3 regions of the Pseudoalteromonas sp. NZS100 genome follow, and region 1 is predicted to be linked to each of the others. Evidence: predicted binding sites of a transcription regulator. Region 1 holds the regulator's gene; each other region holds the start of a gene.
The links. The regulator sigma-54, encoded in region 1, starts transcription at its own class of promoters, with help from an activator protein. The targets are predictions, from matches to a motif close to GTTGGCACGNNNNTNGNNT.

Region 1 (10,293 bases):
GGCAAATAGCTCAGCACCGCTTACGTGTATTGTGGCTTCTGCTTTTTGATTTAATTTTTCTACATCGAGAATGACATGAACATTATTTATATGATCAGAGTGTCTTTCAAGCTTCGCAAATTTAGTATTAATATAGTCTCTTAGTGAATCGGTTAATTCTACGTGACGACCAGTTAAGTTTAGTTGCATAAGCATTACCCTCTTAGTTTAGCGTCTTAAATCAGACTTTTACGCTGATTTGACGGTGGAATAGCAAGAGATTCGCGGTATTTTGCGATTGTACGTCTTGCTACTTTAATTCCTTGCTCAGCCAATATATCCGCTATTTTGCTATCACTCAATGGTTTTGCTGAGTTTTCTGCTGCGATTAATTTTCGGATAAGCGCACGTATTGCTGTAGATGAACATTCACCACCGTTTTCAGTACTTACATGGCTTGAGAAAAAGTATTTAAGCTCAAATATACCACGGGGTGTATGCATGTACTTTTGAGTAGTTACGCGTGAAATTGTCGATTCGTGCATTTCTACCATTTCAGCGACATCATTTAAAACCATTGGTTTCATGGCTTCAGGGCCATGTTCAAAAAAGCCTTGTTGTTGCTTAACAATACAATTAGTAACTTTTAATAGCGTGTCGTTTCTACTTTCTAAGCTTTTAATAAACCATTTAGCTTCTTGTAAATGTGAGCGAATAAACTGGCTGTCACCACTTGATTTTACAGTGCGAGACATTGCCGCGTATTGGCTATTAACACGAATTTTAGGCATGCTATCTGGGTTTAATTCAACAACCCAGCGGCCTTTAATTTTTTTAACTGACACATCAGGAATAACATACTCAGATTCTTCCCTTACAATAGTATCTGCAGGTTTTGGGTTGAGAGTATGTATTAGTGTCATTACTTCTTTAAGCTCTTCTTCTTTGAGCTTAGTTTTTTTCATTAATGTACGATAGTCGCGAGCTGCTAATAGATCAATATGCTCGGTTAAAATCATTTTCGTTTCATTAATGTAAGGTGTTTCTTTATCAAATTGATTAAGCTGAATACACAAACACTCTTGTAAACTACGTGCAGCAATACCAACAGGATCAAACAGTTGGATGCGTTTTAATACCGCTTCAATTTCATCAAGTTCAACTTCGTTATCATCTTCGTTTTCTTGATTAAAGCTTTCTAAAATTTCTTCGCAACTGAGAGTTAAAATACCTGAATCATCGACGGCCTCTACAATCGCAATAGCGATGGCTTCATCGGTAGGGCTAAATGGTGTTAGTTGTAATTGCCACATTAAATACTCATGGAGCGTTTCAGTAGAGGCGCCTTGGTATATTGATTCGTCTTCAGGCATTGGACCTGATGAGGCTGCAGGAGCGGCACTCATGTACTCATCCCAACTAACATCCATAGCCATGTCGTCACTTAGCGTGTCTTTTGCAAGTGCTTCACCAGTATCTTGTTCGTATTCGCTCGGAGCATCGTCAGCAGATGCGCTAACAGTTATGTCATCGGTATCAGCTTTTTGCTCGTTTTTACCAGCAGCGTCTTCAGAATAGTCTGCCTCTTCAACCTCTAATAGTGGATTACTGTCGAGAGCTTCTTGTATTTCTTGCTGGAGATCCAATGTACTGAGTTGCAACAAACGAATAGCTTGTTGCAACTGTGGAGTCATTGTAAGTTGCTGGCCCATGCGCAGCTGTAGTGATTGCCTCATGTATCTCTAACAATCCTTTTATGTTGTTATAATTAATACTAGCAGATGCTTAAAGACATGGCGTAAATGTTACAGCCTAAATTGCTCGCCTAAGTAAACATCGCGTACTGTTTTATCATTTAATACGTGTTCTGGAGTACCTGATGCAATCAGCTCCCCATGAGAAACAATGTAGGCTTTTTCACAAACATCAAGGGTCTCTCTTACGTTATGGTCGGTAATTAATACACCAATCCCACGATTTTTAAGATGTTCTATTATTTTCTTTATATCTAATACCGAAATAGGGTCAACACCGGCAAACGGTTCATCCAGTAGTATAAATTTAGGATCTGCTGCCAGCGCTCGTGCTATTTCTACACGACGACGTTCTCCACCCGACAATGCCATACCTTGGCTATCACGAATGTGTTGTATGCTAAATTCATCTAATAAGTTATTGAGCGTGTCTTCTCTGGCTTGTTTATTTAGTTCTTTGCGCGTTTCTAAAATGGCCATTAAGTTTTGATAAACAGTCAGCTTTCTAAAAATCGATGACTCTTGTGGTAAGTAGCCTATGCCTAATCTAGCACGACTATGCATAGGTAAAAGAGTAATATCGTTATCATCAATAGATATTTTACCTTTGTCGCTAGGAACAAGCCCTACAATCATATAAAAAGTCGTTGTTTTACCAGCACCGTTAGGGCCAAGTAAGCCAACTATACTGCCAGCTTGTACTTCAAGGCCGACGTTTTTTACAACTTCACGACCTTTATAGCTTTTTGCCAATAGTTCTGCTTTTAATGTGCTCATGGTTGACCTTTATCGCCTTTTTTACTTTTTTTAGTTTCGATCGGTACTAAAATTGTGTGAACGCGGTCAGTTGAGTTTTCATCTTTTTCGGCACTGATTAGCTGCTGCTCTATATCGTAGGTAATGCTTTTAGCATTTATTTTTTGTCCCGCTTGCGATACTTGTGCATTACCAACAAGCGTTAAAAAACGCTTAGATACATCATAACGCACTTCGTCAGCACTGGCGCTCATAGTCGTGCCATCTGATTGCTTTTCTTCAAAGTGCGCAGGGCTACCTGTAGCAATTAATAATTGTTTATTATCACCAAGTTCATCGCGTTTGTGCACTTCGAGGCGATCGGCTGTAATGCGGCGATTACCGTGAATAATCTCAACGTTTTTCTCAAAAATACCCACATTAGCTTTTAATTGACCTTCTTGCTTGTCGGCACTTATTGAAATTTGATTGGCAGCAGGTTGCGTGTTTTGTTCTGCAGCACTACTATTAAACGCTAGTATAAGTGTAGGAATTATAAGTGATTTTAATATTTTATTGGTCATAATATATGGTTCGCGTATGGTTAATTAGTTTTATCACTTCGGTTTTTAAGTCAGCTTCTAGGCCTTTACCGGTGATTTTTAAATTCGGTCCAGTGATAATGACGGGTTGCTCCGAACGCATTGTTAATAGCTTTATATCTACCTGAATATTATCAGCATTGATTTTGTCTATCATGGCGTTATCGGTTAAATTTTTGGCAACCACATTACCTTCTAAAATTAATTGTTTATCTTCGTATAATGTTGCTTCGTCTGCATTTATTTGCCACGTTTGTTGTTCGTTATATAAAGTAAAAATGGGTTTTTCGAAAAACGTGAAACCTAATTGCTGGTATAGCTCCATTTTAGCCGCAGTGACTTTGTGGCTAATTTTACCTTGCTCATCATAGGCTGTCTGTTTGAGCTCAATAGCTATGTAATCAGGCTTAGCAATAACTTCAGGCTCAGCCTGAGGCACAATATTTGTTTGTGTAAAATAAGGGTACCAAAGCCAAACCATACAGCTAATGAATAAAACGCTTAATATTATGCGCGCTGCATTCATGAACTAGTGCCTTGTGTAGTCAATGCTTTACCATTTTCAAGCATGAGCAAATCGGTGAGTTCTCTCACAGCACCAAAACCACCAGGCATTTGCGTTACATAGTGTGACAAACGCTTAATAAGTGGGTGGGCATCATTTACTGCAACGGCAAAGCCTACTGACTCCATAACAGGCATGTCAGGACCGTCATCACCAATATAAGCAATTTGTTCATCGCTAAGGTTGAGTTTATCTTTTAATTCTTGATAGGCAATGAGCTTATTTTCTTGGCCTTGATAAATATGCTGTACGGTTAAGCTGCTCATACGTTGTTGTACTATCTGTGAATGACGACCAGTAATAACAGCTACTTCAAAGCCACTGTTTATAAGTGCTTTAATGCCAAAACCATCTTTTGTATTAAATGCTTTTAGCTCTTCACCTTGATTGCCAAGGTAAATACGGCCATCAGAAAATACACCATCAATATCGCATATAAGTAGTTTTACTTTTTTAGCGCGTGCTTTTGCATCATCGCTCAGCGGTTGATAGAGTTCTTCAAATTGCATTTATAACACTCCTGCTTTTAATAGGTCTTGCATATTTAATGCGCCAATAGGTTGGTTTTTCTCATTGACGACGATTAGGCCATTTATACGTTTACGTTCCATAATATTGAGCGCTTCAGCGGCTAAAATATCTTGCGTAGCTGTAGTGCATGACTTAGTCATAACAACATCTATTTGTGTTGTATGAATATCAATTCTTTGTTCTAAAATGCGACGTAAATCACCATCGGTAAATAAACCTACGAGTTGCTGATTTTCATCAACAATGGCTGTCATACCTAACCCTTTAGCTGACATTTCTATTAGGGCATCTTTAACTGTTTGTGAAACATCAATAATAGGTGTATTTGCGCCGCTGTGCATAACATCTTTCAAAGTAAGTAATAAGCGCTTGCCTAAACTACCACCTGGGTGAGATAGCGCGAAGTCATCAGCTGTAAAGCCGCGAGCTTCTAATAATGCAACTGCCATGGCATCGCCCATCGCAAGCGTTGCAGTGGTACTTGATGTAGGAGCTAGACCCAATGAACAGGCTTCTTTTTCTACTTTAATACACACATGTACATTAGCCAGGGTCGCCATGGTTGATTGCGTATTGCCAGTCATCGATATCATTTTGGCACCAAGTCGTTTTAAAACCGGAATGATATTTAAAACTTCGCTGGTCTCCCCTGAATTAGAAATAAGCATAACCACGTCATTTTTAGTGATCATACCTAAATCACCATGACTTGCTTCACCAGGGTGAACAAAAAACGCAGGGCTGCCAGTGCTTGCAAGGGTTGCCGCTATTTTATTGCCAATATGGCCTGATTTTCCCATGCCAATAACAATAATACGGCCTTCACAGTCGTACATTAATTGGCACGCGTTATGAAAATTTTCATCTACATATTGTGCAATATCACTAAGTGCTTGGCGCTCAACATCTAAAACGCGAAGGCCTTGTTCAATAAAGTTTAGCGTTGCCATCATTTACCCTACTTGACTAAAAATATACCCTTGGTAACCCAAAAACGCTATTAGCAATAAGCCGCCTTCTACTCTATTGATACGCTGGGTGCCTCTAAAGTTCAATGACATAATAATAAGAGCAAGTGTTGCACCAATCATAATTAATATATCTCGGCTTACTAACGATGGATCAATTGCTGAAGGATTAATAATACCTGCTAGAGGTAATACAGCTAAAATATTAAATATGTTTGAGCCAACAATATTACCTAGTGCTAAATCATCTTCATTTTTAAGTACACCTGCAACCGAGGCGGCAAGTTCAGGCAAGCTAGTACCAATGGCAATAATTGTTAAACCAATGACTAAGTCGCTTAAGCCGAAGTATTTAGCAATATCAACAGCTGAGCCGATTAAAAAATGAGAACTAACCGGCAGGAGTATCATGCCGACAATTAACCAAAATACCGCTTTTTTAGTAGGTACATCGTTTGGTACATCGTCGCAGGCTTCTGAGACAAATGGGTCATCTTGGTTTTTTGCACGCATAGATACAATGATTAACCCACCGATGAATACGATAAAGCCAACTAAAAGCGCAACACCTTCACTAAATGAAAAGTAGTTATCTGAGAACACATACCAAGTAGCTAAAGATACGAGCATCACTAATGGCATTTCACGTTTTAACGTACTAGATGAAACTGAAAGAGGGCGAAATAGAGCAGTGATACCTAACACAAGTAAAATGTTTGTAATGTTAGAGCCAACAGCATTGCCAACCGCTGTGTCGGTTTTGTTAGCTAGAGCGGCAGAGGCTGAAACCATCATTTCAGGGGCTGAAGAGCCCATGGCTACAACGGTCAAACCAACAATAAGTGTAGGTACACCAAAGTTTTTAGCAAGAGCCGCAGCCCCATAAACAAACCTATCGGCACTCCAAACAAGAGCTGCAAAACCAAGAATTAAAATAACAAACGAGGTAACCATTGTGTTAAGCCAGTTATACAAAATACGGATGGCGCGAATAGTAACAAAAGCCAAGATGAAAGTATAAATAAAAGAGTAAGGTCAACTAGGTAACAATGTTGCTTTTAAACAGCTAATTTAAAAATTTAAGCCGGGGTTAAGCTGTTTTAAGCGAGTCTTATAATCCTTTTCATGGGTGTATTACAAAATCTTACGAATTGTTTTTTCCATCTTTGACAAAAAAGCTTTAAAATAGGGGCACTAGTGAACATTTTTATGGAGAGCGACTTGTCGCAATCAATAGTAGAAGTCAAGGATGTTAGCTTTTCGAGAGGCAATAGAACCATATATAAAAATATGAGTTTTAGCGTTCCTAAAGGTAAAATTACTGCGATTATGGGGCCAAGCGGAATTGGCAAAACCACTATGTTGCGTTTAATTGGTGGTCAGCTTAAACCAGATTCAGGTGATATTTTATTTGAAGGTGGCAGCATTCCTAAAATGTCTCGTAAAGAGTTATACGAAGCACGTACTAAAATGAGTATGCTTTTTCAAAGTGGTGCGTTGTTTACTGATATGTCGGTATTTGACAATATCGCATTTCCTATAAGAGAGCACACAAAGCTAAGTGAAGACCTGATTCGATTAGTTGTGTTAATGAAATTGCAAGCGGTTGGACTACGTGGCGCTAAAGATTTAATGCCCTCTGAGTTATCCGGCGGTATGGCAAGGCGTGCTGCGCTTGCACGCGCTATAGCACTTGATCCAGAGCTAATCATGTACGATGAACCATTTGCAGGGCAAGATCCTATTTCGATGGGCGTATTGGTTAAGCTAATTAAATCGCTTAACGAAGTATTAGGTTTATCGTCTTTAATCGTGACGCACGATGTAACAGAGGTAATGAGTATTGCCGAACACGTTATAATTATCGCCGATCAAGGGGTAATTGGTTCTGGTACTCCAGATGAAATGCGTAATCATGAATCTCCTTTAGTTCAACAGTTTTTAAAAGGCTTGTCGGATGGTCCTGTACCATTTCATTTTCCGGCTCAGGCTTATGCAGACGAACTACTTGGAGAAAAAGCATAATGTTGGATTTATTTCAAAAGCTAGGGCATAAAACGCTAGGACGTTTTGCGGCTCTTGGCCGTTCGGCTTATATGCTGTTTAGTGCGCTTGCGCATGTTCCTAATTTTAAAAAAGGCACACCGTTACTTGTTCGCCAGCTTTATATGGTGGGTTCGCAATCGTTACTGATTATTATGGTGTCGGGTTTGTTTATCGGCATGGTGTTGGCTCTACAAGGTTACACCGTATTGGTTGGTTATGGCGCTGAGGATAGTTTAGGGCCGTTAGTGGCACTGAGTTTATTACGAGAGCTGGGCCCGGTTGTTACTGCATTACTATTTGCAGGACGCGCAGGTAGCGCTTTGACAGCTGAAATTGGCTTAATGAAAGCAACAGAGCAACTTTCATCACTTGAGATGATGGCAATCGATCCGCTAAAACGTATTATTGCACCGCGTTTTTGGGCGGGTTTTATAAGCATGCCATTGCTTGCATTGATATTTTCAGCTGTAGCAATTATAGGCGCTCATTTAGTAGGTGTAGATTGGCTGGGGGTTGATACAGGTAGTTTTTGGTCAATCATGCAATCGCAAGTGTCGTTTCAGCAAGACATACTAAACGGTATTATTAAAAGTTTTGTATTTGCCATAGTGGTGACCTGGATTGCGCTTTATAAAGGATATGACTGTGTGCCGACCTCAGAAGGGATCAGCAAAGCAACCACCGAAACGGTTGTTCATTCGTCATTAGCAGTTTTAGGTTTTGACTTTATTTTGACAGCGGTAATGTTTACCAGCTAATAGGGTATAGATAATGAATTCACGGAAATTAGAAATTTTAGTTGGTTTTTTTGTAGCACTTGGCATTTTAGCTTTTGCGATGCTTGCACTTAAAGTTGCCAATTCAGGTATTAGTGGCTCTGGCGAAACATATACGCTTAATGCCAAGTTTGAAAACATCGGCTCGTTAAAAGCGCGTGCGCCGGTAAAAGTAGGTGGTGTTGTAATTGGTCGTGTTGAATCAATTTATGTTCACCCACAAGAGTTTTTACCAGTCGTTAATATGACCATTGACGCACAGTACTTATGTCGTTTTTCAGACACAAGCTCAATCTCTATTTTAACGTCGGGTATTTTAGGTGAGCAGTACTTGGGTATTCACCCTGTAATTTCTCCAGATTCTGCTAAGCAACGTTGTTTAGGCGAAACAGTGACAGAAAACAAGCAAGATGAAGCAATTGACGATTTATTTGGTGTGGAAAGTAAAGCACTAGGTGATGGCGATTCAATCACTGATACTAAGTCTGCCATTGTACTTGAAGAATTAATCGGGCAGTTTTTATTCAACCAAGGTAGTGAGTAATTATTATGTTGAAAAAGTTTTTAGCTATTGTAGCAATTGGCACAATGACGCTAACTCAAAGCGTAAGTGCAGCAGATGTGAAATTAGTCGATCCTAATAAAATGGTACGCCAAGTTGCCGATAATACATTTGCGCGCATTAAAAAAGATCAGCCATTAATTGTTAAAGATCAAGAATACCTTCGCGTAATAGTCGAAGAGGAATTAATGCCTTATATCGACTATAAATATGCAGCACTTCGTGTACTTGGCAGTGAAGTATCTAAAGTACGTGCAATTACCGACGAGGCTGAAAAGGCCAAAGCAATTAAAGAAATTCAACGCTTTATTGGTGTATTTAGAGAGTACTTAGTTGCTACTTATGCAGGTGTATTTACTCAATACACAAACCAGAAAGTTGAGTTTGGTGCAGAGCAAGCGTTTAAAGGCAAAGACGTTGTTGTTGTTAAGACTAAAATTATTGAAGACGGTAAACCTGATATCAGAATCGATTTTAAAGTACGCGAAGACCGCGACGGTGAGTGGCGCGCGTACGATATGATTGCCGAAGGTATTAGTTTACTGGACGCAAAGCAAAGCGAGCTGCAAGGTATTTTGCGCCAGCAAGGTATTGATAATGTAAGTAACCTTTTAGAGCAAAAGAGTCAGCTACCAGTTCAGTTTAGAGGCAGTAACTCGAATGACTAAATTGGCAATAAGCCAAGTTGATGGACAACATTTTGGAGTAAGCGGTGAGCTTACTCGAAATTCAATTGGCGATGAACAGCTTCTGAACAATAAGTTATTAACTAAGCATAAAATCATCTATTTCGACCTAAGTGGAGTATCAAGGGTTGACACAGCAGGCTTAGCTTGGTTAATTCACTCTTTTGCAGAATTAAAGCAGCAAGGCATTCGCCTTGAATTGCAAAACCTACCTGAGCAATTGCAAAATTTAATGCAATTGGGTCAGGTTACAACCCTATTTGAGTGAGAGTTATGGAAACTAGCCAAGTCGAAACATTATTACGCGAAGAACTTCAATTAGCTGAAGTACATGTAAAAGCCAATGGTAGTCATTATGAAGTTGTTGCGGTAGGCGAATGCTTTGACGGTTTAAGCCGAGTTAAAAAGCAGCAGCTAGTTTATGGTCCATTAATGAATACAATTTCAGATGGGACAATTCACGCAGTATCTATTCGTGCATTTACTCCTGTAGAGTGGAAGCGTGAACAAAAATTCATTTTACCGCAATAACTAGGGCCTCCTAATGGATCAATTTGTAATTCAAGGTGGCACTTCACTTGCTGGTGAAGTGACTATTTCGGGCGCTAAAAATGCCGCACTTCCTATTTTATTTGCTTCACTATTAGCTGATGGTAAAAGTATATTTACTAATGTACCGCGTCTTCGCGATATAGTGACCACTGAAGCACTATTAAAAACTTTAGGTGCAGATGTTAATTGGCAGGGCGATACGCTAGTAATTGACGGTGCAACGGTTAATAAAACATTAGCGCCTTACGACTTAGTAAAGCAAATGCGCGCCTCTGTGCTTGCATTAGGCCCTCTAGTTGCACGTTTTGGTGAGGCTCAAGTGTCTTTACCTGGTGGGTGCGCTATTGGCGCTCGCCCAGTTGATATTCATATTCAAGGTTTGGAGCGTATGGGCGCACAAATAAACGTTGAAAATGGTTATATTAATGCCAAGGTAAATGGTCGCTTAAAAGGCGCTGAAATTTTTATGGAAATGGTAAGCGTAGGCGCTACCGAAAACCTATTAATGGCAGCGGCCCTCGCTGATGGTAAAACCAT
Region 2 (10,293 bases), on a different contig from region 1:
AGAATTTTTTTTAAGAAAACAGCCTGTTTTATTAGGGTTAATTGCTGGAGCTCGTTTTTAATTGAATTTGGCTATTGGAGTTATGCTTCAGTCTTGTTAAGCAACCAAGGATAGTTCAGTGTTAAAATGACCTACTAAGCATTTTATTACAGTATTGATTGCAAGTTCCCTTTCCACAATCCCCCCTAAAAAATTAACTAAGAGTTAAATAACAATACTTTAGTAAACGCTAGTTCATATTACGTCACGTAATATCCATACAGAACTTTAAGTTAAACATACGTTCGTGCAGCGTTCCCATTTTTATTTGACTCAATTTATTGGATATTCTTTTTATGAAATTAAAGTTATTTATCGCAATTATTTTTAGCACTTCGATGTCGTCTTACGCGACAGAAGCAGTAGATAAAACGCAGTTTTCATTCGAAGACTTAAAAGCGCTGGCAAAAGCCTCAGCCAAAAAGCCCTATACAGAAACCAAGGTGCCAGCGCCGGAGTTAATCGATAAAATTACGTATGACGAACACTGGAAAATACGCTTTAAAGAAGATGAAACCTTATACCCAAGTGGAAAAAAGGCGCCCGTACAATTATTTTACCCTGGGCGATATTTTCCTGAGCCTGTAAGTATTTACATCAGAGACGATAAAAATCAGGTTCAAAATGTACCTTTTAGTAATGATTTTTTTGATATGCCTGATGACAGCCCAGCTCACGATCTCCCTGAGGGGTTTGGATTTGCAGGCTTTAGAATAATGCGCCCAGATATGAAACCAGATTGGATATCTTTTTTAGGCGCGTCTTATTTTCGTACCGACGGGCCAGAGGGGCAATATGGACTGTCGGCTCGAGGTATTGCAATTAATACGGGTATGAATCAGCCAGAAGAATTTCCGCGCTTTTCTGCATTTTGGATTGGCCCCGCAGAGAAAAAAGGTGAAAGTGTGTCTGTTTGGGCATTGCTTGAAGGGCCTTCTATCACTGGTGCTTATCGATTTGGTTTAAGCAAAGATAACAAAGAAGCTAAAGGCCATATTACCTCTGTAACGGCAAATTTGTATATGCGCGCCGATGTTGAACGCTTAGGCGTAGCACCGTTAACCAGTATGTATTGGTACTCACAAAAAGATAAAACAGAAGCTAAAGATTGGCGCCCAGAAATTCACGACAGCGATGGCCTAGCGATTCACACAGGAACGGGTCAATACGTTTGGCGCCCATTAAATAATCCTCAGTCGGTGTCGACCAATAGCTTTATTGATGAGAACCCAAAAGGGTTTGGTTTAATCCAAAGAGATCGTGACTTTAATAACTACCAAGACGACGGCGTATTTTACAATAAGCGTTCATCAGCGTGGATAAAACCTACTGACGATTGGGGCAAAGGCGCAGTACAGTTAATCGAAATTCCTACAAAAGATGAAACGTTCGACAATATTGTTGCCTATTGGGTGCCTGAAAAAGAGGCGCGCAAAGGTGATGAGTTTACCTTTTCTTATGATATTGAATGGCGTCCACTCGATCCAAAATCAAAAACGCTTGCAAGCGTTGTAAATACTCGCCAAGGCTTAGGGGGAATTCCCGGCCAGCCTATTCCTGAAGGCGTTAACAAGATGGTGATTGATTTTGAAGGTCCAGTATTTAAAGGCTTAGATAACAAAAGTGGTATAAAGCCGATTGTTGAAGCCAGCAACGGTGAAATACTAGAACCTATTGGGGTTTATCCGGTAGTTGGTACAAACCAATGGCGATTAGCGTTTGACTACAAACAAGCTAACAACAATCCGGTGAACATACGCGCGTATTTAGTTGATAAAAATGATGAAGCTATAACTGAAACATGGGTAAGTGATGCAAAGGTAACGATTAAATAAGCATTAAAGTAAAACGGGTGGCTATATTTTGATTTTCTGTCAATTATAGCCACCATAATGTCTTTTAAAACGCCAATCAAAACACCATTAAAACTCCCTTTTATATCCCACGTAAAATACAGTAATCGATTGAATCAAAATATGAACTCGGCTATGGTTTGTTTATCAATAAAAATAAAAAAACGAGTTAACCTGCAGCTTGTTAGCTGTTTCGAGGGATTGTATGTTTTTTTTGAGTAAATTATTTTGTTGGGAGCGAGGCCGACAAAAATCAGGCTACGATAAAATGTTGATTTGTGGTGCTACGTGGCCAATTAAATTTGATACATATTTGCTTAAATTCCCACAAGGAAGTGAAATAGCACCACACACAGACAAAGTTGAATCTGGTAAACACTATCGATTGAATATAGTGCTTAAAAAAGCAGATTTAGGTGGTGAGTTTATTTGCAGTGATCCGATATTTGAAACAAAGCGGGTTAAGCTATTCCGCCCTGATGTAAGTGAGCATCAGGTATCAAAAGTTATAAAAGGTAATAGATATTTACTCAGCATTGGGTGGATAAAAGGGAGCTCTAAATGCTAGATTTAAGACCTAATTGTGAATGTTGTGATAAGAATCTACCTGCACAGTCCACAGAGGCTTTTATTTGTTCATTTGAATGCACATTTTGTTCTGGCTGTGCTCAAACGGTGTTAAATAACGTGTGCCCAAACTGCTCAGGTAATTTGGTTCAGCGGCCAATTCGCCCTTTGGCTGCACTAAAAAATTACCCAGCATCGACTAAGCGGGTGTTAAAAGAAAGTGCTTTTGCGCCAAACACATAAGAACACAAAGTATAATAATTACATTTCTGGGTATGGAGATCTGATGAGAAAATCCTTTGAATTTACTATTAAGTCAATCAAAGTTAAAATAATTAACACTTGGTTTAGTGGTGCTAAATTATATGTGAATGGTGACTTACGAGATACTGACAAAACTTTGTTAGCTATTAGGAATAATACTTTACTATCTGCAAATTTAGGTGAGTTGGGTGTTCTAGAAATCAAGCCATTATCGGGTTTAATTACCGTCGAAATGGATGCATATTTGGTTAATGGTACAAACATTCAACATGTATATAGCTCACATAAACGCCTTAGCCTAAAAGAGCAAAGGGCAGCCCGATAAAGCTACTTTAAATAACGTATATTCCTGCATTTACCTGCCTTCAGTAATAACCTCCAAATGACTTTGAGGAGGTTTAAGCCCCTAAGCATACCAAGTTAATATACTTGGTTTACTCGATTACCTTAAATCACTCACACTCTTTCACATAAAGTAAAAGCGCGCTGTACATTACACTTAGTGCCTTTGTTACATCGCTGTCGATAACCGCTTCTGCTGGGTGATGGCTTATACCGCCAGGGCTGCGTATAAACAACATGCCAACGGGGCAAATTGGAGCGATTGCCATTGCATCGTGCCCTGCGCCTGAGGCAAGTGAAGGCGATGCTTGGTTATTGAGTTTACATGCGCTTGAAAACAAATGCTGAATAGTGGTGTCGCACGCTACGGCATCGGCGGCATGCGTCCATTGCCAATCAAGCGTTAAATTGCGTTTGCTTGCTATAGATTGTGCGCTGCTTTGTATGGCGCTTAGTAAGTTAGCGAGATCGGTGTCGCTTTGTGCGCGTGCGTCTAGGCTAATGGTCGTTTTACCTGCAATCACGTTTGTAGCCCCAGGGCGAGACTGTATTTTCCCTACGGTGGCAACTTCGCCATTTTTAGCATTACTTGCTAGTTTTTCAATTTCGGTTACTAATTCAGCGCAGCCTGCTAACGAATCCTGCCTCAAGTTCATTGGCGTTGTACCCGCATGACCGCTTTGGCCTGTTAGGGTAAGCATGGCGCGCTTTGCTCCTGCGATTGCAGTTACAACTCCTAACGCCTGATTAACCGATTCGAGTACAGGACCTTGTTCAATATGAGTTTCCCAGTAACCTAGTAATTCGTTTTTGTTTAGTGCGGCCTTTGCATAGTCGTTGGGGTTTAAACCAAAGTCCAGCATGGCTTGGCGCATAGTTATGCCGTTTGTGTCTTCAATGTTTAGCCACTGTGGGTCAAATTCGTTAGCGAGGGCTTTTGAGCCAATTAAAGTGGTGGCAAAGCGGGTGCCTTCTTCATCGCAAAAGCCCACTACATCTAAATGAAAGGGCAGGTCGAGTTTTAACTTATGTGCAAGCGCTGCAATTTCTATCCCCAGTAGTACACCTAAAATACCATCAAACGCACCTGCGTTTGGTACTGTGTCGAGGTGCGATCCTATAATTAAACGTTTAGCATGTGGGTTTGATGATTTTAGTCGCCCCCAAAGATTGCCCACTTCGTCTTGCCACGATTGCATGCCTGCCTCAACCATCCACGATGCAGTAACAGCATTACACTCTTTGTGCTCTTTTGATAAGTACACGCGGTGAATACCGCCTTGCATTTGCGATAATGCGCTGAGGGTTTTACAGCGAGATAAAGCGCGTTTTGCGTATTCATCAGCAAGTTCTTTGTCTAATAAAGGGCTGTGTTGTGGGCTTACAATCGTCATGCTAAATCCTTTTTTTATTTATAGTGAGCAAGGGCGGCAATGGCGGCTTCGCCTTTAGGGCCTTTGTAACCGTTGGCATGTAAGCAAGCGTCTAAGCTTGCAAGTGTTTGTAATACAGCATCTTTGCGGGCATTGTAGCCCATAGTGCCAATACGCCAAATTTTGCCATGCAGCGGGCCAAACGAGGTGCCAATTTCTATTCCAAAATCGGTTAGCATTTGTCCGCGTACGTGATCGGCATTAATGCCCTCGGGTATATACACACCCAGTACGTTGTTCATTTTATGTGTTAAATCACCAAATACATTTAAGCCGAGCGCTTGAATGCCTGTTAGCATGGCATCGCCATGTAATTTGTGGCGCGCTACGCAGTTATCCACGCCTTCTTCAATGACTATGCGGGCGCATTCTGAGGCGCAGTACAGCATGCTGGTGGCTTCGGTATGATGGTTGAGGCGCTCCTCTCCCCAGTAATTCATGATCATGCCTAAATCAAAATAGTTTGAGCGTACAAAGGGTTCTGTGCCGTCGGTATGGTCGGCCGTGCGAATACCTGCTTCTACCTTTTTACGTTTTTGGATCCACTCGGCGCATTTGTCGCTAAGCGTTAATGGCGCAGACCCAGAAGGTCCGCCTAAACACTTTTGCAGACCAACAGAAAGTGCATCGAGTTTCCATTCATCGGCAGGAAGTTCGTTACCCACAATAGATGCGGTGGCATCGCAGTAAAATAGTACATCGTGCTTTTGGCAAATATCGCCAATATGCTCAAGAGGTTGGTTCATGGTGGTGGATGTATCGCCTTGTACCATAGCAAGTACATGGGGTTTTACATCAACAATGGCTTTTTCGATTTGCTCTGGCGTAAACACTTCGCCCCACGGTACTTCTATTGTGTGCACCTTTGCGCCAACACGTTCTGCTATTTCAGCAAGTAGGTGGCCAAAGCGCCCCATAATTGGTACTAGTACTTTATCGCCTGGGCGTAAAATTGAGCATAATACGGCTTCAATCCCTGCGCGCGATGTGCCATCTATTAGCATGGTCCATTCGTTTTTAGTTTTAAAAATTTCGCGGTAACGCGCCATGGTTTCGTTCATAAAACCGGTCATTACTGGGTCGTATTGGCCTATAAGCTGCGCCGACATAGCACGTAAAACACGAGGGTCGGCATTAATAGGGCCTGGTCCCATTAATAAACGCTGTGGTGGGTTTAAGGTTTGAACTTGCGTGTTATTAAACATATTTTAGGCTCCCAGAGTCTGAATGAGCATGCGAATACCGGTTATCATTAAGACAACGGCAAAAGCGCGTTTTAGTTGTTTTTGGTCCAGCTTGCTACCAATTTTTACGCCAATAGGTGCAAATAAAATAGTCAGCGGAATAATAAGAAAAAAGGCCGGGAGGTTAACCAACCCCCACGTACCTAGGGGAGCATCGGTTGGCGTTGTGCCAATACTTAATAAGGTAATAACACCTGGTAGCGCAATTAATAAACCAAAAACGGCCGCAGTTCCTACTGCAACATGGGCGCGTACATTAAATGCGTTTAGCATAGGTACGCCAATAGTACCGCCACCTATGCCAATCATTACCGACAAACCACCTACAATACTTGCCATAACGCCTTGACCAAATTTACCTGGCAGTTGTTTTACAAGCGCGGGTGCGCCGGCTCTAAATAACATGTTAAGGCTTACCAAAATGGCAATGCAGGCAAACATGAGAACTAATGCGTTACCGCGAACGGTATGAGCAATAATACTACCGACTACCGCCATAACTAATATAAACGGTGCCCAGTATTTTATTAGCGCAAGGTCAATATTTCCTTTGCTATGATGCGAGCGAATAGATGAAAGCGAAGTAGGTACTATGGTTGCAAGTGATGTGGCGGTGGCTATCATCATTGCCGACTCTGGGCTTACGCCAAAACCTTGCAGTAAAAAATACAGCACAGGGACGATAACAATACCGCCGCCTACACCAAAAAGTCCTGCTAAAATACCGGCAAAAATACCGGTTGCTATTAAGGCTACTATAATTGGCCATTGATTTATTATTTCTGACATTGTGTTCCTGCTGTAGTTACTGTTGCACGTCCATCTGAACGAGGATCTGTTGCAGCTTCAAGGCGTGTAGGTGTATCTAAAATAGCCCCAGCGTGCCCCATCATTTCGTTATTATTATCAACGCTTACCCAATCGTGGTCACGTTGATTTAATTCATGTTCTATATGAAAAACTAACTCTTTTTCAATTTTTAAATTTGTACTTGTATCGCCCCATGTACGTCCAAGTAACCAACGAGGGTCGCTAATCGCTTGTTTTATTGATTTATTTCGCCATGCGTAGCCTGCAAAAACAGCGGCTTGGGTTTGTGGTTGCCCTTCACCGCCCATTGTTCCGTAAGCAAGTCGACGACCATCGCTAAACTTTGCCAGTGCTGGGTTAAGTGTATGAGCGGGCTTTTTATTTGGAGCAAGGGCGTTGGTATCTTGATTGTTTAAACTAAAGCTTAAACCACGGTTATTCCACACAAAGCCGCCTTCACTCATTAATATTCCGCTGCCAAATTCCCAGTAAATACTTTGGATAAAGCTGACTAATTGCCCGTTTATATCTCTGGCTGCCATCCATACAGTATCGCCAGGCTCTGCGTTAAATGGCCATTTTTTGGCTTTACTCATATCAATATTATTAGCAAGTTCGCTTAAGCGATTATCGGTTAGTGCGTTTTTATAATCGTCTCCTAATGCTTCAGGGTCAGCCCAAAGGGTAGGGCGATGGGTAAAGCTTTGTTTAGTTGCCTCAACAATTAAATGTGTCCAGTCGGCATCGGTTTTAGCTAAATGCTTTAACTTATTTACGGCACCAATTATTTGTAGTGAATGCACGCCTTGTGTTGGCGCGGGTAAGTTGTAGCAATTAATACCACTGAGGTTTGCATTTAGCGCAGTAACTACCTCGGCTTTAGTATTTGCAATGTCACCTGCGGTAATTGAGCTGCCTGCTTTTGCTAAGTCGGCGGCAAATGAGTTGGCAAGTGCGCCTTCATAAAATGCGTTTAAACCATGCTTTGCTAGGTATTCAAACGTTGCTGCAAGTTTAGGGTTTTTAAAATGTTGACCTGCTTGCAAGGGCTTGCCATTGGGTATGTAGAGGCTTTTAAACGCCTCATTGGTATTGTTAGCAGTGGCTAGTTTTTCGCAGCCTGCTTGCAAGCTTTTTGTAACTGTAAAGCCCTCGCGCGCAAGCTCAATAGCGGGTGCTAAAATTTGTGACAGTGGTAGTGCCGCATGCTCATCTAGTTCAAGCGCTTTTTGCCAGCCGCGTATTGTGCCCGCTTGAGTCAGTGCGCTTAATCCGCCGCGCTCTGGTATTTGCGTGAGCGTGTTATAGGGCGTTGTATTAGTTGCTGCGCGGCCGCAGGCGTCAATAGCGGTAGGCGTTTTTTGGTTTGGGTTATCGATAAGCCAAAAGCTGTCGCCACCAATTGAGTTCATATGTGGATATACGACGCTAATCGCAGCAGCAGCCGCTACCATAGCCTCGGTAGCTGTACCGCCTTGTTTTAGTATATTTATACCCGCCTCTGTTGCCGAAAAATGAGACGCGGTAAATGCAATGTTGTGTGTGGTCATGCCGATGTGTCCTGTTTAAAGTGTGCAGCTAGGGGCTTAACGCAAGCAAGTAGGCTTTTATCGTTACCGTGGCTCATCATTAATGAAAAACCATACGGATGATCATTTGCTAAATCAGCCAGTGGTAAATGCACTTGCGCTGAGCCACTAAGCCCTGCAATTGCCGAAAGCGTAATAATTTGCATGCGTAAGGCGCTTGTGTCGGCGCCTAATTTAGGTGCGGTTGTGGGGGTGGTTGGCAAAAATAAACAGCTGTTTGTATTTAGGTTTTTAGCTATTAGTGTTTGCCATTGGGTTTGCACTTTTAGTGCTTCTTGTTCTTCTTGATCAGTTAGGGCAAGCGCCATATTAAAACGTGCCGCAATTGCTGGAGCAAACTGGGGAAGTTGCCCCTGCAATTGAAGCCAATCTTTATGCGTTTTTGCGATTGCTCGCCCTTGCAGTACTCTAAAACTATCAGCAAGTTCATTTAATAAGTTGCTGTTAGGTAGTTCAAATTCTTTATGGTGCTTAAAATTAGGCTTGGTTTTTTCAAGCAATTGTTTAAGTGGGGCTTGTAAAGCAGAGTCAACGAGTTCAAATAACGGCTCGCAAATAACTAAGGTATCAACGTTATTAATAGCTTGATTTGGTAGCAGTACATTACCTACATCGCTTAATAGCTCAGCGCTTTGGGTAAACCAACCTATGGTATCAAAAGGGGGAGCCAACGGTATTAGGCCGTCTTTTTCAATCACGTTATGGCTTGGCCTTATGCCATATAAACCACAATAGCTGGCGGGTATTCTAATTGAGCCGCCGGTGTCGGTGCCTAAGCCAATATCAGCTAAGTTTGCAGCAACTGCAGCAGCAGACCCCATACTCGAACCACCGCAAGCATGCCCTTTTAATTTAGGATTTTGCGCAGCGCCATAATGTATATTATTACCCTCTAAGCTATAAGCTAGCTCGTCAGTATGGGTAAAGCCTATAAAGTTACAACCAGCGGTCATGAGCTTATTAACCGAGCTTGCCGTATTTTGAGCCGGTTTAGCTGTTTTAAACCAGTGTGGGTTGCCTGCGCTGTTACGCTCGCCCTTTACTGCAAATACATCTTTTACAGCTAAGCGATTGTTTGCAAGCACTCCAGAGTGGTTTGTTTGCCACAGGGTAGGACCGTGATTGCAAAATATACCTTTGTTGTTTTTTTTATCACTCATTTGCAGCTCATTATCATAAAACTGACCAAGTACTTACTTATTAAGTTAAGAGTGATTAAAAAGCGGGCTGGTTATTATTATTATGAATACCAATTTTATTAAAAACATGATCATTTTATCGGATTAAATAGCGCACTCACTGCGTCATTTTCTTCGCGTTATAATAGATCACTAATTTAATGTAATTGGTATAACTCCGCTTTTTAATCGGTAGTTTTGATTTTATAGTGCTTAGACTAAGCAAGAGGAATGCCATAAATTAAAATCCTGTCCAACTGGTCAGGTTTTGTTGGGTTATATGAGATTTGTAAATGTGGGCTATAGAAATAGTGAGATTAAAATGAGCTAAAACAAACCAATTTGGTGCGCAGATGCACCAAGTTGGTCTTTATTTATATGGTTTTGAGTGCTAAATAAGGGGCGTTTTACTGATGATTAAACCGTTAATATCGGCGTAAACCCAATCGTTAGGTTCTATGGTGGTGCTAAGCATGGTAATAGCTTGGTTTTTATCACCAAAGCCGCGCTTTAAGGTACTACGTGGTGTAGAGCCTAGCGCCATTACAGGTAAGTTCATCGTGGCAAGTATTTCTATATCTCGGCAACAGCCATTTATTATTACGCCTTCCCAGCCATTACTTAAGGCACGCTCAGCCATAATATCGCCTATAAACGCAAAGCGTTTGCTCGCAAACCCGTTTATAACCAATACTTTACCTTCACCATTTTCATGTAATATATCGGCGGCAAAAGAGTTGTCTTCTGGGCAGGTAACGGTAACTACTTTGCCATAAAACGTGGTTTTTTTACCAAAGTGATAAAGGCCGCTGTCTGCTACTTGTACGTTATCGCGATGATCGTCAAATAAATCGGGTGTAGTAAAGGATGTCATGGGTTAAGTCTCACTTTGCTCAGGTATTTTAAGACCAATACCTTTTAAAATTATGTGGGCAATTGATTGCGTAATTTGTGCCACATCGGTTTCGTCGTAC
Region 3 (10,293 bases), on a different contig from region 1:
ATAAAGCTAAGCGCGTGCGCTACTTAATGTATCGGGGTTTTAGCTACGATGAAATTAATTTTGCAATGCAAGCACAGTAAATACAGGTGAGACTTTCAAATGCAGCACATGACTACCGCACAAATTAGGCAACAGTTTTTAGACTTTTTTGCCAGCAAGCAACATCAAATAGTACCTTCTAGCTCGCTTATACCGGGTAACGATGCCACGTTGTTATTTAATAATGCCGGCATGGTGCAATTTAAAGATGTATTTTTAGGCGCAGAAAGCCGCCCTTATACACGTGCGACAAGCTCGCAGCGTTGTGTACGTGCTGGCGGTAAGCATAACGATTTAGAAAACGTAGGCTACACTGCTCGCCACCATACATTTTTTGAAATGTTAGGTAACTTCAGCTTTGGTGATTACTTTAAGCAAGATGCGATTAAGTTTGCGTGGGAGTTTTTAACTGAGGTTGTTAAATTACCTCAAGAAAAACTGCTTGTTACTATTTATCACGATGATGAAGAAGCGTTTGAGTACTGGTCAAAAGATATTGGCTTAAGTGAAGATCGTATTATTCGTATTGCGACCTCAGATAACTTTTGGTCTATGGGCGATACCGGTCCATGTGGTCCGTGTTCTGAAATATTTTATGACCATGGTGAGCATATTTGGGGCGGACCTCCGGGCACTCCCGAGGAAGATGGCGACCGTTTCATCGAAATTTGGAACCTTGTATTTATGCAATACAACCGTCAAAGCGACGGTACAATGTTGCCTCTACCTAAGCAATCTGTTGATACGGGAATGGGCCTTGAGCGTATTTCTGCAATTTTGCAGGGTGTGCATTCAAACTACGAAATCGATTTATTCCAAGGCTTAATTGCAGCAGCTGCAAGTGTAACTAACGCGCAAGATATGGACGATAAGTCACTACGCGTAGTGGCGGATCATATTCGTTCGTGTGCGTTTTTAATCTCTGACGGTGTTATGCCATCTAACGAAGGTCGTGGTTATGTACTACGTCGTATTATTCGTCGTGCTGTGCGCCACGGTAATAAGTTAGGCGCGCAAGGTTCGTTTTTCTATAAATTAGTTGCTGCGCTAATTGAGCAAATGGGTCAAGCGTACCCAGAGCTTGCTAAGCAACAAGAAATTATCGAAAAAGTATTACGCATTGAAGAAGAACAGTTTGGTAAAACACTTGAACGTGGCTTAGCTATTTTAGAAGAAAGCTTAAGTGACCTTAAAGGCGATATTATACCGGGCGACTTAGTATTTAAACTTTACGACACGTATGGTTTTCCAGCTGATTTAACGGCCGATGTTGCGCGTGAGCGCCAGATGACGATTGATCATCAAGGCTTTGAAGAATGCATGGCTGTACAACGTAAAACAGCGCAACAAGCGGGTAAGTTTGGTGCTGATTACAACGAGCAATTAAAATCAGAAAAGCTTACTGAGTTTAAAGGCTACGACAGCACGCACCATAGCGCGACAGTGGTAGAAATTTTTGCCGGTGGCGAAGCTGTTCAGTTATTAGAAGATGGTCAACAAGGTATTGTAGTATTAGACCGCACACCGTTTTACGCTGAATCAGGCGGCCAAACGGGCGACACGGGTACTATTACAGTTGCTGGTGGCGAATTTAATGTTACTAATACCACTAAACTTGGTAATGCTTTTGCTCACCACGGTACTGTGCAAGGCCGCATTGGTGTTAACGATAAAGTGGATGCGACTATTGATGATGCACGCCGCGATAGCATTAAGAAAAACCACACAGCTACACATATTTTACACGAAGCACTACGCCAATTATTAGGCGACCATGTAGGCCAAAAAGGCTCACTTGTTCAGCCTGATCGTTTACGTTTTGACTTTTCGCACTTTGAAGCGGTTACTAAAGATGAGCTACGTGAAATTGAGCGTGTAGTTAATGACGAAATTCGTCGTAACTTCGCACTTAATACTGAGCTTATGGCTATTGATGATGCTAAAGCGAAAGGTGCTATGGCGTTGTTTGGCGAAAAGTACGATGACGAAGTACGTGTAGTTACTATTGGCGACTACTCTATTGAGCTTTGTGGTGGTACTCACGTTGAGCGCGCAGGCGATATTGGTTTATTCAAAATAGTATCTGAAAGCGGTATTGCAGCAGGCGTTCGTCGTATTGAAGCGGTAACTGGTGCTGATGCAGTTGCTTATGTTAGTGAGCAAGAGCAACAATTACATGATGTAGCTGCTTTAGTTAAAGGCGACAGCGCATCGGTACTTGAAAAAGTAACGGCGTTACTTGAAAAGTCTAAAGGTCTTGAAAAGCAAATTGCGCAACTTAACGATAAGTTAGCAAGTGCGGCGGGTGCATCTTTACTTGATTCGATTGTTGAAATTAACGGCGTTAAGCTACTTGTAGCAAATGTTGAAGGTACTGAATCTAAAGCACTTCGCGGTATGGTTGATGACCTTAAAAACAAAATTGGCTCAGGTGTTATTGCACTGGGTGTTGCCAGTGGCGACAAAGTAAGCCTAATTGCTGGTGTTACTAAAGACTTAACAGGCAAAGTAAAAGCCGGTGAGTTAGTTAACCACATGGCAGGCCAAGTAGGTGGTAAAGGTGGCGGTCGTCCAGATATGGCACAAGCTGGTGGTAGTGAGCCACAAAACCTTGCTGCTGCACTAGATAGCGTTACAGCTTGGTTAACTGAGCGTACTTAAGCCTAAGTGGCGCTTATTGTTCAAAAATTCGGTGGCACTTCGGTCGGCTCAATAGAGCGAATTGAAGCAGTCGCCGACCTTGTTGTAAAAACCAGACAACAAGGACATCAAGTGGTTGTGGTGCTCTCGGCTATGTCGGGAGAAACCAACCGCTTAATTAATCTCGCCAAACAAATTGATACTCGCCCGAGTAGCCGTGAACTAGATGTACTTATTAGCACCGGAGAGCAGGTTTCTGTATCACTACTTGCTATGGCCATCATAAAACGTGGCCACTCTGCTGTGAGCCTATTAGCCGATCAAGTCAATATTTTAACCGATAACATGTTTGGTAAAGCTCGTATTGCAGAGGTTGCTGCTACGCGTTTGAAGCATGAGCTTGAGCATAATCGTATTGCTATTATTGCTGGGTTTCAGGGGCGTGATGTTGAGGGCAACATTACAACGCTTGGGCGCGGCGGTACCGATACATCGGCTGTGGAAATAGCTGCGGCTATAAAAGCTGACGAATGCCAGATCTATACAGACGTTGACGGCGTATATACTACAGATCCTCGTGTTGAACCTAACGCGCGCAGAATGAGCCAAGTTACCTTTGCCGAAATGCTAGAACTGGCAAGTTTAGGGGCGAAAGTTTTGCATATTCGCTCAGTAGAAGCCGCAGGAAAACATAATGTGCCACTTAGGGTGCTTTCGAGCTTTAATCCCGATGAAGGTACATTAATAAGTTTTGAGGAGAACGATATGCCAAGCAAGGTTGTATCGGGGATTGCGTTTAATCGTGACGAATGTTTAATTAAGGTACAAGGTGTGCCAACGGGCACGCAATATCTTTCAAAAATATTGAAACTTTTTGCCGAAAATGGCATCGAAATAGATATGATTAATCAAGTTAATCATAACTTTGAAAAAATAGACTATGCTTTTACTGTGCACTCGAATGATTATCTGCAAGCACTTGAATTATTGAGTGAAGATCAAGCTCAGCTCAGTGCTCAAAATGTAAGCGGATTGCAAGCAGTTGCTAAAGTTTCTGCTGTTGGCATGGGTATGAAATCACATTCTGGTGTCGCTAGTTTATTTTTTGATGCATTAGCGCAGGAAAATATTAATGTGGTTTTAGTCTCGACTTCAGAGATTAAAATTTCAGTTTTAATAGATGAAAAGTACTTAGAGTTGGCTGTTCGTGCATTACACAAGGCATTTTTAACAGAAAATGGATAGATTGCGAGTTTTTACTTACTTTTCAGTCTAATTTTCATTAGTATGTTTAAGCGGAATCTTATAATTTTTATTGGAACATGGGAGCAAGAGAATGCTAATACTAACTCGTAGAGTAGGTGAAACCCTAATGATTGGTGACGAAGTAACAGTTACTGTTCTAGGTGTTAAAGGAAATCAAGTTCGAATCGGTGTTAATGCACCAAAAGACGTATCAGTGCATCGTGAAGAGATTTACATGCGCATACAAGCTGAAAAGTCGAACCCTAATCCGGGCAATGCTTAATCAACACGTATACGTAGTTGAGTAATTAACTCAACTAGTCAAAAAGCCACTCACTGAGTGGCTTTTTTGTTTATAAAAGCGAGTGTTTCAGGACTAAGCGTTTGTTTTGATATGTACTGCATGCTGCTTTTGTTTTTAATAATAATACCTTGCTGGGTGTCTATTACTTCGCTTATATTTTGCCATTCTAATTGATAGCTTTTGTAATGATTAGCAGATTTAATACCTTCTTCATCAAAGGTAAGTGTTACCTCAGAGCCTGATGCTCTGCTGAGCATTTGTCTGGTTACCCACCATGGTCTGCGATAGTAAAAAGCGACGCACTCGAGTACCGCTAACATGATCATAAACGATCCTAAGTAATGATCGTCTAAAACATAAATGCCAAATAAACCAAGCGCAACTAACAACACAAGTAAAAAGTATTTAGGTTTTGCACGCTTACTATAAGGGAGTGACTCATCAAAACACTCGTAAAAGTAGGGTTTATCTAATGTGTAGGTGGTTGTGAATGCCATTTTGCCTTGCTTTAAATATCGTTTTTTTTATTTTAACAAGCTAACTGCTAAATGAGCAGCTTTATAGTCAGTGATTTTATTACTGGCACAAAAAAACGGCTCGAAAGCCGTTTTTTTAGCGGTACAAGAAGAATTAACAGTTAGTTTCTTCAGCGTTCACGCCTTCTTTAACATTTTCACATGCATCTTCAACAGAGTTTTGCACGTCAGTTACTGCTTCGTCGATACGTTCGCCAGCATCTTCTGCATGGTTGTCTTCACAACCCATCATGAAAAAACCTGCAAATACTGCGATTAGTGCTGCTTTTAAAGTTGTAGAGTTCATAGTGTAATTCCTTGTAAGTATTAATTAAATTTTAGTGTTTGTTAGTTGAATGCTTTATCTACCTGGGTGATTTACCACGTAGTGCACCTGAAACTAATGAAATCACTAAAAGTACTAAAAAGATAAAAAATATAATTTTTGCTATACCAGCTGCGGCACCTGCGATGCCACCAAAACCTAACACTGCAGCGATTAAAGCAATAACTAAAAATGTAATTGTCCAGCGTAACATTGTTTTCTCCTTGGTTATCAAATTTGCTCATAATAACTAATGCCAGTTATATGCCAAAGTTTATTTGGTATAAATATCAATTGGTTATGGTTTTTTGTTGTTACTCTAGTTATTAGTTGGTTAGTAACTTTTACGCTTTGTTATGTAAGTTATTCACACTGTTGCAAATAACTGCTAAATGTTCACTAAATAAACTTATTTTGGTAAGACCAATTAACAATTAGTGTGTGGCTTTGTATTTAATATTAAGAATTAGTGTTTATTTTTACTTGGCTTGATAGTTAATTAACAACTTCCATATAACTATTAGCTATAGTCGTTATTTCTTGTATGTATTGTAGAGCGCGTGATTGCTGAGTTATAGCATGTAAATTAATTGAGTGTTATGTTGTTTATTGTTTAATTGGTTTTACCAATTTACAAGATGTAGACAAAGCGATTAGTTTTGTTATTATCCAGTGAATAAATATTTAATTAAATCGATTTTTTATTTTCGATATGGGTTTCAAGGGGAGAAAAATGGATATAGGTGCTCTACTCACAACGGCTGGTAACTTAATGCTTACTGGCATGGTTGGAGTGTTTGTATTTCTGTCGATATTAATTGGTGCAGTAACGCTTATGTCTAATTTGGTGACGCGCTTTAGCAAACCTGACGTGGCGACACCAGTTAAATCACCATCTTTTAAATCTCAAGGTGTGCCTAATGAGCACATCGCTGCTATTAGTGCTGCCATTGCTCAGTACAAATCAAATAATAAATAAGGGGCACACACATGGCTAAATTAAAATTAACAGAATTGGTATTGCGCGATGCTCACCAATCATTATTAGCAACGCGTATGCGCCTAGACGATATGCTACCGATTGCTAGCAAATTAGACGATGCGGGTTATTGGTCTATTGAATCGTGGGGCGGTGCTACATTTGACTCGTGTATTCGTTATTTAGGCGAAGATCCTTGGGAGCGTATTCGTGCACTTAAAAAAGCGATGCCTAATACTAAGCAGCAAATGCTATTACGCGGTCAAAACTTATTAGGTTACCGCCATTACGCTGATGACGTTGTTGAAAAGTTTGTAGAACGTGCACATAAAAATGGCGTTGATGTATTTCGTATATTTGATGCAATGAACGATGTTCGCAATCTAGAAACAGCTATTAAAGCGGCTGTAAAAGTAGGCGCTCACGCTCAAGGTACTATTTCGTACACAGTTAGCCCTGTTCATACACTTGATATGTGGCTAACTCTTGCAAAGCAGCTTGAAGATATGGGTTGTCATTCAATTTGTATTAAAGATATGGCGGGTTTATTAAAGCCGTACGATGCTGAAAAACTAATTAAAGCACTTAAAGAAACTGTATCTATTCCAATTGCTATGCAGTGCCACGCTACAACAGGTTTAAGTACTGCTACTTACCAAAAAGCAATTGATGCTGGCATTGATATGCTCGATACCGCTATTTCATCAATGAGTATGACTTATGGACATTCTGCAACTGAAACTATTGTATCGATAGTTGAAGGAACTGAGCGCGATACTGAGCTTGATTTAAACCACCTAGAAGAAATTGCTGCTTACTTTAGAGATGTACGTAAAAAATATGCGGCATTTGAAGGTAGCTTAAAAGGGGTTGATGGGCGCATTTTATTAGCTCAAGTACCTGGTGGCATGCTTACAAACATGGAAAACCAACTTAAAGAGCAAGGCGCAGCCGATAAGCTTAATGAGGTTTTACTTGAGATCCCACGTGTACGTGAAGATCTTGGCTTTTTACCTTTAGTAACACCAACGTCGCAAATTGTTGGCACTCAAGCGGTACTTAATGTGCTAACGGGTGAGCGTTATAAAACAATTACTAAAGAAACTGCTGGCGTATTAAAAGGTGAATATGGCTTAACACCAGCACCAATGAATAAAGAGCTACAAGAGCGCGTGCTTGATGGAGCGGAAGTTATTACTTGTCGCCCTGCTGATAACATTGCACCTGAGCTTGCAACGCTTGAAGCTGAGTTATTAAAAGAAGCACAAGAGCAAGGTTTAACACTTGCTGATGATCAAATTGATGACGTATTAACTTATGCATTATTCCCACAAGTTGGTTTGAAGTTTATTAAAAACCGCAACAACCCAGATGCATTTGAGCCAGTACCTTCTGTTGAAGATAAAAGCAGTAAAGCACCTTCTAAATCAGTTTCAAATAGTAACAAAGTGAAGGCTGAGCAGTACAGTGTAAAAGTAGATGGTAAAGTTTATGACGTAGTAGTAGCGCAAGGTGGTGAACTTAAAGAAGTAACATTAAAAGACTCTGAGCACATTCCTCAATCTGCTTCGGTTGCATCAGGTGAAACACTTAACGCGCCTCTAGCCGGTAATATTTTTAAGATTAAGGTAAAAGCTGGGCAAGTTGTTAACGAAGGCGATGTAGTGATTATTATGGAAGCCATGAAAATGGAAACTGAAATACGGGCTACGCATACCGGAACAATTGCTGAAGTGTTAGTTAGTGAAGGCGATGCTGTAACTACCGGCGACGCTATGATTGCATTAGCTTAGGAGTAAATAGAGGATGGAAGGTATTTTAAACCTCTGGAATGCGACAGGCATTGCTAACTTTACAATCCCATCGTTAATAATGATTGCGGTAGGGTGTTTATTACTGTTTTTAGCAATAGCTAAAGGCTTTGAACCACTATTATTGCTACCTATTGGTTTTGGTGCAATTTTAACAAATGTACCAGTGGCAGGTTTGTCAGACCCAGGTGGGCTTTTGTACTACGTTTATTATGTGGGTATTGATACGGGGATTTTTCCGCTGTTGATATTTATGGGAGTAGGGGCGCTGACCGACTTTAGCGCGCTTATTGCAAATCCACGTATGTTGTTATTAGGTGCGGCTGCACAGTTTGGTATTTTTGCTACATTGTTTGGCGCTATATTACTTAACTATGTGCCAGGTTTTGAATTTACTCTACAGGACGCATCGGCTATTGCCATTATAGGTGGTGCCGATGGACCTACTGCAATATTTTTAGCATCTAAACTGGCACCTGATTTACTAGGCGCAATAGCAGTAGCTGCGTATTCATATATGGCACTTGTGCCAATTATTCAGCCGCCAATTATGCGTGCATTAACAACCCCAGAAGAACGTAAAATAAAAATGCCAGAGCTTCGCAAAGTATCTAAAAAGGAAAAGATTATTTTCCCTCTTATGGTGCTTAGTTTAACAGCTATGTTTTTACCGGCTGCTATACCGCTGGTAGGTATGTTTTGTTTAGGTAACTTAATGCGAGAGTCGGGTGTTGTTGATAGATTAAGTAACAGTGCTCAAAACGAAATCATCAATGTTACAACTATATTTTTAGGCTTAGCTGTTGGTTCAAAGCTTGCTGCAGATAAGTTTTTAACTGTTGAGACGATTGGTATTTTAGTGCTTGGCGCACTGGCTTTTGCAATTGGTACGGCATCTGGCGTATTTATGGCAAAAGGACTTAACCGAATATCTAAAACGCCTATAAACCCATTAATTGGGGCAGCAGGTGTATCGGCTGTGCCAATGGCGGCACGAGTAGTTAATAAAGTTGGCCTTGAAAGTAACCCACATAATTTTTTACTTATGCATGCAATGGGACCCAACGTAGCGGGTGTACTTGGTAGTGCAGTTGCTGCGGGTATTTTATTAGCACTTGTTGGCTAAAAATGTAATTTAAAATAGATTAACCATTAAGCGCAGTTTACTGCGCTTTTTTTTGTTCTTAATTTGTTCACCGCTAAATGGTTTCTTGTTCAGCACTTTTTGTTTACAGTAACAGCTCTTCAAAATTTTAAGGATAGTTATCATGCTTCACACGCCTTTAGCAAAGCACTTGCCTCACGTTAGTAAACTTGTATTTGGATGTATGGGTTTGGGCGGCGGTTGGAATAAAGACGCAATCACTGATGCACATGTTAAGCAAGCTCATGAATGTATAGATAACGCCATTGAAGGTGGTATTAATTTTTTTGACCATGCTGATATTTATACTTTTGGTAAAGCAGAACAGGTTTTTGGTAAAGCATTAAGTGAGCGACCAGAGCTTAGAGAGCACATGTATATTCAATCTAAGTGTGGGATTCGTTTTGAAGATGACTTAGGGCCAAAGCGCTATGATTTTTCATCAAAGTGGATTGAGCAGTCAGTTGAAGCATCCTTGAAACGATTAAATACAGATTATTTAGACGTACTTATGCTGCATCGCCCTGATCCACTCATGGAAGTTAACGAAATTGCTCGTATATTTAGTTGCTTAAAAGAAAGCGGTAAAGTGCGCAATTTTGCAGTATCGAATATGCAGCAGCACCAAATGAACTTTTTACAGCATGCACTTGATATGCCGATTGTGGCTAACCAAATTGAGGCTAGTTTACAAAAACATCAGTTTGTTGATGAAGGTGTATATGCCGGTAACAGTGACGGTAAAGATCTTAATTTTACGCCAGGTAGTATTGAGTACTGTCGCCATTTTGAAATCCAAATTCAAAGCTGGGGTAGTTTATGCCAAGGTTTGTACAGCGGTAGTGATTTATCAAACGCATCTCAGGCCGATATCAACACCAGTCTTTTAGTTAATAAGCTGGCTGCACTTTATGAAACCTCTGCTGAGGCAATTGTCCTTGCATGGTTGCTTCGCCATCCCGCATCTATTCAGCCAATTATTGGAACAACTAATGCTAAACGGATTAAAGCCTCTTGTGATGCTGTAAACGTAGAGCTAACTCGTGAGCATTGGTATGCACTTTATGTAAGCGCTAAAGGCCACGAATTACCATAAGTAGGGCGTTAATATGAACATATTCGTTATTTTAATTGGTTTGTTTGTTGCGCTGGCGATACTTATACCCTTGCTTGAAAAGTATCAAAGTAAAATAGGGCTCAACGGCGCAACCAAATACAGTAAATATATTTGGCCATTAGTGATGGTGTCTTTAGTTATTCAGCTCATTTATGTACTAATGTACTAATGGTT

Region 2: a site for sigma-54 is predicted at 9,540-9,558, ahead of I6E69_RS02375 (amidase family protein). Genes of this name have one in related genera too.
Region 3: a site for sigma-54 is predicted at 5,322-5,340, ahead of I6E69_RS19080 (DUF1328 domain-containing protein). Genes of this name have one in related genera too.

The regions. Positions count from the first base shown of each region.
Region 1 covers NZ_JADYWM010000001.1:161,759-172,051, reverse strand. Annotated here, with positions in the region: gene hpf (ribosome hibernation promoting factor) at 1-189, opposite strand, end outside; gene I6E69_RS00840 (RNA polymerase factor sigma-54) at 216-1,715, opposite strand; gene lptB (LPS export ABC transporter ATP-binding protein) at 1,785-2,510, opposite strand; gene lptA (lipopolysaccharide transport periplasmic protein LptA) at 2,507-3,052, opposite strand; gene lptC (LPS export ABC transporter periplasmic protein LptC) at 3,042-3,596, opposite strand; gene kdsC (3-deoxy-manno-octulosonate-8-phosphatase KdsC) at 3,593-4,144, opposite strand; gene I6E69_RS00815 (KpsF/GutQ family sugar-phosphate isomerase) at 4,145-5,116, opposite strand; gene I6E69_RS00810 (calcium/sodium antiporter) at 5,120-6,088, opposite strand; gene I6E69_RS00805 (ATP-binding cassette domain-containing protein) at 6,344-7,159, shown strand; gene mlaE (lipid asymmetry maintenance ABC transporter permease subunit MlaE) at 7,159-7,938, shown strand; gene mlaD (outer membrane lipid asymmetry maintenance protein MlaD) at 7,952-8,500, shown strand; gene I6E69_RS00790 (phospholipid-binding protein MlaC) at 8,506-9,186, shown strand; gene I6E69_RS00785 (lipid asymmetry maintenance protein MlaB) at 9,179-9,472, shown strand; gene I6E69_RS00780 (BolA family protein) at 9,478-9,735, shown strand; gene murA (UDP-N-acetylglucosamine 1-carboxyvinyltransferase) at 9,749-10,293, shown strand, end outside.
Region 2 covers NZ_JADYWM010000002.1:110,540-120,832, forward strand. Annotated here, with positions in the region: gene I6E69_RS02335 (glucan biosynthesis protein) at 336-1,874, shown strand; gene I6E69_RS02340 (2OG-Fe(II) oxygenase) at 2,098-2,460, shown strand; gene I6E69_RS02345 (DUF1272 domain-containing protein) at 2,454-2,702, shown strand; gene I6E69_RS02350 (hypothetical protein) at 2,746-3,048, shown strand; gene I6E69_RS02355 (allantoate amidohydrolase) at 3,176-4,459, opposite strand; gene I6E69_RS02360 (alanine--glyoxylate aminotransferase family protein) at 4,474-5,703, opposite strand; gene I6E69_RS02365 (sulfite exporter TauE/SafE family protein) at 5,707-6,531, opposite strand; gene I6E69_RS02370 (gamma-glutamyltransferase family protein) at 6,519-8,102, opposite strand; gene I6E69_RS02375 (amidase family protein) at 8,099-9,301, opposite strand; gene I6E69_RS02380 (putative 4-hydroxy-4-methyl-2-oxoglutarate aldolase) at 9,711-10,193, opposite strand; gene I6E69_RS02385 (TetR/AcrR family transcriptional regulator) at 10,197-10,293, opposite strand, start outside.
Region 3 covers NZ_JADYWM010000027.1:15,930-26,222, forward strand. Annotated here, with positions in the region: gene I6E69_RS19050 (regulatory protein RecX) at 1-80, shown strand, start outside; gene alaS (alanine--tRNA ligase) at 100-2,700, shown strand; gene I6E69_RS19060 (aspartate kinase) at 2,707-3,924, shown strand; gene csrA (carbon storage regulator CsrA) at 4,016-4,207, shown strand; gene I6E69_RS19070 (YcxB family protein) at 4,258-4,725, opposite strand; gene I6E69_RS19075 (hypothetical protein) at 4,859-5,050, opposite strand; gene I6E69_RS19080 (DUF1328 domain-containing protein) at 5,109-5,282, opposite strand; gene I6E69_RS19085 (OadG family protein) at 5,802-6,047, shown strand; gene oadA (sodium-extruding oxaloacetate decarboxylase subunit alpha) at 6,059-7,840, shown strand; gene I6E69_RS19095 (sodium ion-translocating decarboxylase subunit beta) at 7,854-8,984, shown strand; gene I6E69_RS19100 (aldo/keto reductase family oxidoreductase) at 9,127-10,098, shown strand; gene I6E69_RS19105 (hypothetical protein) at 10,112-10,288, shown strand.